One region of the Novacetimonas pomaceti genome, then DNA from elsewhere that is predicted to be linked to it. Evidence: predicted binding sites of a transcription regulator. Region 1 holds the regulator's gene; the other holds the start of a gene.
What was found. The regulator HrcA, encoded in region 1, represses chaperone genes, less so after heat shock. The targets are predictions, from matches to a motif close to GTTNGCACTCNCNNNNNGNGAGTGCNAAC.
Positions count from the first base shown of each region.

Region 1 (3,418 bases):
TGCCCGCCTGCGCCAGGCGCATCAGTTCGCTGAACTGTTCCTGTGAAAAGGGGGCCTGTTCCGCCGTGCCCTGGATTTCGACGATGCCGCCGGTTTCGGTCAGGACGAAATTGGCGTCCGCCGCGGCGTTGCTGTCCTCCTCGTAATCAAGGTCCAGCACCGCGCCCGCCGGGGTCAGGCCACACGATACGGCCGCGACCTGTGCCGTGATCGGCAGGGCGGGCAGGACGTTCGCGCGCACCAGCCGGTCCAGCGCAATGCGCAGCGCCACCCATGCGCCGGTAATCGCGGCGCAGCGCGTGCCGCCATCGGCGTTCAGCACGTCGCAATCCACCGTGACGGACATTTCCCCCAGCGCGCGCAGGTCCACGACCGCCCGCAGGGCGCGTCCGATCAGGCGCTGGATTTCATGGGTGCGTCCCCCCTGTTTCCCCTTGGCGGCCTCTCGCGGGCCACGGCTGTGGGTCGCGCGCGGCAGCATGCCGTATTCCGCAGTGACCCAGCCCTGCCCCTTGCCCCTGAGGAAGGAGGGGACGCGCGATTCGATGGTGGCGGCGCACAGGACCTCGGTCCCGCCCATGCGGATCAGGGCGGAGCCTTCGGCATGGCGGGCAAAGCCGGTCTGGATGGAAACAGGGCGAAGGGCGTCGATGGCGCGGCCGGATGGGCGCATGAAGGAAACTCCCGATAAAATCCTGATGCGCGGCATAGCGCGCAACCCCTGTCCTTTTCCAGCCCCGCCGTCCGGTCGCGGGCAGGGGATGGCGTGGGGGCGCGGTCGTCACATCATGTGATTGTCGCAATAATCCATTGTCCCTATCGTTGTCATGAACGGACCTTGTCATGAACGGGCGGTCACGCCAGATCCATGCTGCCATCATGTCCGTGATGGCCTGGGGAGAGGAGGGAGAACGACATGGATATCGGAGCGCTGTCTTCACGTCCCGCCCTGCCGCCGGGGCTGGATGCGCGATCCGCCGCCATCCTGCGCGAAATTGTCGAACAGTATGTCGAAACCGGCGGTCCCGTGGGGTCGCGCACCCTGTCGCAGCGGCTGCCGCTGTCGCTGTCGCCCGCGACGATCCGCAACATCATGGCAGACCTGACGGAGGCCGGGCTGCTGTTTTCGCCGCACACGTCCGCCGGTCGGCTGCCGACGGAAAAGGGGGTGCGCCTGTTCGTGGATGGCCTCCTGCAGTTCGGCAGCCTGAGCGAGGAGGAACGCGAGACCATCACCCGCACGCTGGAGGTGCGCGGCCGCTCGCTGCAGGACATGCTGGGGGAGGCATCGCTGATGCTGTCGGGCCTGTCCTCGGCCGCGGGGCTGGTGCTTGCCCCCAAAAGCGACGGGACGATCAAGCATATCGAATTCGTCGCGCTGGGGCCGGGCCGCGCGCTGGTCATCCTTGTCGGCTCCGACGGGCAGGTGGAAAATCGCGTGATCGAAATCCCGCCCGGACTTCCGCCCTCCGCCCTGGTGGAGGCGGGGAATTACCTCAATGCCCATCTGTCGGGCCGCACGCTCGACATCCTGCGTGAAAAGGTCAGCGGCGACATCGCGGCCAACCGCACCGAACTGGACCAGCTGACGACGGAGGTGGTCTCCAGCGGCCTTGCGACATGGAGCGACGCGGAAGAGCGTGGCGGCACGCTGTTCATCCGCGGGCAGGGGCGGCTGCTGTCGGACGTGACGGAGATCGAGCGGCTTTCGACCATCCAGATGCTGTTTGACCGTCTGGAAACGCAGGAAACAATGCTTCGCCTGCTGGACCTTGCCTGCGAGTCCGAGGGGGTGCGGATTTTCATCGGCGCGGAAAGCGGCCTGTTCGGGATGGCGGGCATGTCGGTGGTCATGGCCCCGGCCCGCACCGATTCCAACCGCATCGTCGGCGCGATTGGCGTCATCGGCCCGACACGGATCAATTACGGCCGCATCATTCCCGTGGTGGATTACACGGCGCGCGTCATCGGGCGCATGCTGGGCTGATCGACCCGCCCGTCAGGGCGCAGGGCTGGGTCCACGCAACCCCCGGTGATCCCGCCCGTCATCATGCCATACGGTGTCGCGCCATGTCGTGACGTTGCAGAAAGGAACGAAGCCATGACCCTGTCCACATCACGCCCCGGCGGTACTTTCAGGATTGGCGGTGATCTGGAGGTCGCGCGCCTCGGCTTTGGCGCGATGCGCATTACCGGACCCGGCATCTGGGGGGAACCCGCCGACCGCGACGCGGCCCTTGCCACCCTGCGGCGCCTGCCGGAGCTTGGCATCAACTTTGTCGATACCGCCGATGCCTATGGCCCCTTCGTCAGCGAGGACCTGATCCACGAGGCGCTGTCGCCCTACACGGGGATGGTGATCGCGACCAAGGGCGGCCATACCCGGCATGGTCCCAACATCTGGTGTCCCGTCGGCAATCCCGATTACCTGCGCCAGTGCGTGCTGATGAGCATGCGCCGCCTGGGGGTGGAGCGCATCGACCTGTGGCAGCTGCACCGCGTGGGGCCCGACGCCACCCCGGAACGCCAGTTCGAGGCGATTGCCACGATGCGCGCGCAGGGGCTGATCCGTCATGTCGGCCTGTCGGAAGTCACGGTGGAGATGATCGAGCGCGCGCGGCTGTATTTCCCCGTGGCGACGGTCCAGAACCGCTTCAACCTCGTCAACCGCTATTCGGAGGAGGTGCTGGATTACTGCACGCGGGAAAATATCGGCTTCATCCCGTGGGCGCCGCTGGCGGCCGGGGGCCTTGTGCGGGGCGATAACGTGCTGACCCGCGTGGCGCAGGCGCGCGGCGTGTCCACCGGGCAGGTGGCGCTGGCGTGGCTGCTGCGGCGTTCGCCGGTCATGATGCCCATTCCGGGCACGTCCAATCCCGATCACGTCAGCGCCAACGCGCAGGCGGCGACCCTGTCGCTGACGGACGAGGAATTTCATGCCCTTGACCGTGATGGCCGCGCGGAATGGGATCGCCTCAACGCCTGATGCGGATGGGGAATTATCCCGGTCGCCAGGAGACCGTTTGAAACCAATCGTCTGATAATTAAGTGACAAAAGTTTTTGGGTGCCGCCTTTTTCCAAAAAGGCGGCGTCTTTTTGAAGCTTTTTGAAAAAAGCTTCACCAAAAACTTTCATGATTTCAGGGGAGTGTCAGGTCAGCCTTTTCAGGCAGTCTCCGGGGCCGACATGCGCCGGTCGCGGATCGGGGGCGACGTGGACGCCGGACGGTGCTAGGACAGAGGCATACGACACTCCCTATTTCCCTATTGGACACCGGATGACGCTTGCTGACGGATCGGGCCGCGATGGCCGGGTGCATGGAACTTCAGATGGCTCGCGCAGTGGCGGCGGGGGCGGCAATGGCGCTTCGGAGCGCCCGCGTCCGCCCACCGGGGGACCGCGCCCGCGCTACCGGCT
Region 1 is NZ_NOXG01000003.1:229,350-232,767, reverse strand. Features, by position in the region: gene rph (ribonuclease PH) at 1-673, opposite strand, end outside; gene hrcA (heat-inducible transcriptional repressor HrcA) at 917-1,987, shown strand; gene CFR71_RS05410 (aldo/keto reductase) at 2,102-2,986, shown strand; gene CFR71_RS05405 (penicillin-binding protein 1A) at 3,279-3,418, shown strand, end outside.

Region 2 (3,418 bases), on a different contig from region 1:
GCTGGATGTCACGCGCGGTGGCACGTACCTCGTGATGGAAGGGCCGCAGTTTTCCACCCGCGCGGAAAGCAACCTGTACCGCTCCTGGGGATGTTCGGTCGTGGGCATGACGAACATGCCCGAAGCCAAGCTCGCCCGCGAGGCGGAGATCTGTTACGCCACCGTCGCGATGGTCACCGATTACGACTGCTGGCATGACGCCCATGACAGCGTGACGGTCGATGCGGTGGTCAAGGTGATGCAGGAAAACTCCAGCCGTGCCCGCGCGCTGGTCCGTGCCGTGATCCCGCAGCTGGGCAAGCCGCGCGGCCCGTGTCACGCCGGATGCGACCGCGCGCTGGAACATGCCATCATTACTGCCCCCGATCGCCGCGATCCCGCACTGCTGGCGAAGCTGGATGCGATCGCGGGCCGGGTGCTGTCCCCGCGTTGAACGCGCTGTTTGAATAAGGCGACCCTGATAATGCCCTGGAATTGTAAAAGTTTTTGGTGAAGCTTTTTTCAAAAAGCTTCGAAGAACGTCGCCTTTTTGAAAAAAGGCGACACCCAAAAACTTTTATTTTTATCAAGGAGTTATTTTTAGACATTCTCTGAATGAATGTCTTTCGATCAAGGGCGCGCGTTGCGCGCCCCTTGATCGAAAGGGTCATGGCAGTGCCGGGCGAATGCCCGCCTGCAGGCGGGATGGCACGAGTCGCGTCGCCCCGCCCCGCCATAAGGTCAGCGTCCTGTCAGAGCCAGTGTTCGAAGAAGCTGAGCGAGCGCTGCATCGCCAGTGTCGCCGCCGCCTCGTTATAGCTGGCACGGTCGGTGCAGCCGAAACCGTGGTCCGCGCCTTCATAGACGAAGATTTCGATATCCTCATGCGCATCGCGGATGGCATCGATGTCCGTGGGCGGGATATGCGCGTCCTCCGCGCCAAAGTGCAGCTGCACCGGGCAGTTGGGCGTCAGCGCGCGTTCGGCGGCGATCCCGCCGCCATACCATCCCACCGCGGCGGCGAAGTCGGTGGTGCGGCATGCGGCCTCCCACGCCAGCGTGCCACCCCAGCAGAAGCCCATGATCCCCTTCTTTTCCGTCGTAAGCCCCTCTGCCGCCGCACTCAGGTCCAGCAGGGTCTTTTCCAGCGGAACCTGCGCGCGCAGGTCCAGCCCTTCCTTCATTCCCTCCGGGGTATAGGGAAGGATCGCATCGCGCCGCACGCGGTCGAAAATGGCGGGCGCGATGACCTGGTAACCATTGCTGGCCAGATGGTCGCAGACCGCGCGGATATAGGGGGTGATGCCGAATATTTCCTGCACCACCACCACCGCGCGCGGGGCGTCCGGCCGTCCGGCGCGATAGGCGGAAAACTGATGCCTGTCCGCGGCGGACAGGGTGATGATCGATCCCATGTATGTCTCCCCCCTGATTCCTGGGTTGTTGTTTGTGTTGAGGTAACGATCCTGTCGTTATCGTCGCGTGGATGTACCTATATCACATCCGTTCCGCTCTCCGACACATGGTCTCCTCACGGACGTTATCCCCGCCCGTGTCATCCCATGGATGGGGCCGGGAACATGCAGGGGACGTGTTGGCGCCATGCAATGGCCGGGTGACTGGCGTGGCGCGGAGGACGGGCGCGCAATGTCCGGTTAACCGTTTGATGGACAAGTGATATTTTCGCAATGAACGGGCTGGCATGAACTGCCGGCCATGGGGGATGGAAACTTGCGCCGGAATCTCCGTGTCGTCCCTTGACACCAAAAAGGGGGCTTCCTATCTGCTCTCTAGCACTCTCATGAGGGGAGTGCTAACGCGATGCGGCCTGGCGCGCGCGCCAAACCGGTGGCGTTGCTTAATTCAAGGGCGTTACCTTTTTTAGATTATGGAGCGATCCATCCAATGACGAAATTTCGTCCCCTGCATGACCGTGTGGTTGTCCGTCGCCTGAAGAGCGAGGAGAAGACGGCTGGTGGGATCATCATCCCCGAGACCGCCAAGGAAAAGCCGATGGAAGGCGAGGTTATCTCGGTCGGGCCGGGTGCCCGTAACGAGCAGGGCCAGATTGTCGCCCTCGACGTCAAGGCTGGTGACCGCGTGCTGTTCGGCAAGTGGTCCGGCACCGAAGTGACGATCGATGGTGAGGAACTGCTCATCATGAAGGAAAGCGACATCATGGGCGTTGTCGCCTGATCCTTTCGCGCTTTCCTTCTGTCCGATCAATTTAACCTTTCCTACTGGAGAAACTGAAAATGGCTGCCAAGGACGTAAAGTTCGGCGATGAAGCACGTCGGCGCATGCTGCGTGGCGTTGATATCCTGGCCGATGCGGTCAAGGTGACGCTGGGTCCGAAGGGACGTAACGTTGTCCTCGACAAGAGCTTTGGCGCACCGCGCATCACCAAGGACGGTGTGTCGGTCGCCAAGGAAATCGAACTGGCTGACAAGTTCGAGAACATGGGCGCGCAGATGGTGCGCGAAGTCGCCAGCAAGACCAACGACATCGCCGGTGACGGCACGACCACCGCGACCGTCCTGGCGCAGGCGATCGTGCGCGAAGGTGCCAAGGCGGTTGCCGCCGGCATGAACCCGATGGACCTCAAGCGCGGCATCGACAAGGCTGTCGGCGCGGTTGTCGAGGAACTGAAGAAGAACACCAAGAAGATCACCACCCCCGCCGAAACGGCGCAGGTCGGCACGATTTCCGCCAACGGCGAAAAGGAAATCGGGGAAATGATCTCGCAGGCCATGCAGAAGGTCGGCAGCGAGGGCGTGATCACCGTCGAGGAAGCGAAGGGCCTGCACACCGAACTCGACGTTGTCGAGGGCATGCAGTTCGACCGCGGCTACATCTCGCCGTATTTCGTGACCAACGCGGAAAAGATGACCGTCGATCTGGATAACCCCTACATCCTGATCCATGAAAAGAAGCTGTCGTCGCTGCAGCCGATGCTGCCGCTGCTTGAGGCGGTCGTGCAGTCGGGCCGTCCGCTGCTGATCATCGCCGAGGACGTCGATGGCGAGGCGCTGGCGACCCTGGTGGTCAACAAGCTGCGTGGCGGCCTGAAGATCGCCGCGGTGAAGGCTCCGGGCTTTGGCGACCGTCGCAAGGCGATGCTTGAAGACATCGCGATCCTGACCGGCGGCCAGGTCATCAGCGAAGATCTGGGCATCAAGCTCGAAAGCGTCACGCTGAACATGCTGGGCACCGCCAAGAAGGTGCACATCGACAAGGAAAACACCACGATCGTCGAGGGTGCGGGCGAAGGCGAGGCCATCAAGGGCCGCTGCAGCCAGATCCGCGCGCAGATCGAGGAAACCACCTCCGACTACGACCGTGAAAAGCTGCAGGAACGTCTTGCGAAGCTGGCCGGTGGTGTCGCGGTGATCCGCGTCGGTGGTTCGACCGAAATCGAGGTGAAGGAACGCAAGGACCG
Region 2 is NZ_NOXG01000002.1:253,619-257,036, forward strand. Features, by position in the region: gene CFR71_RS03505 (S-methyl-5'-thioadenosine phosphorylase) at 1-433, shown strand, start outside; gene CFR71_RS03510 (dienelactone hydrolase family protein) at 732-1,394, opposite strand; gene CFR71_RS03515 (co-chaperone GroES) at 1,885-2,175, shown strand; gene groL (chaperonin GroEL) at 2,235-3,418, shown strand, end outside.
Region 2: a site for HrcA is predicted at 1,769-1,797, ahead of CFR71_RS03515 (co-chaperone GroES). Genes of this name have one in related genera too.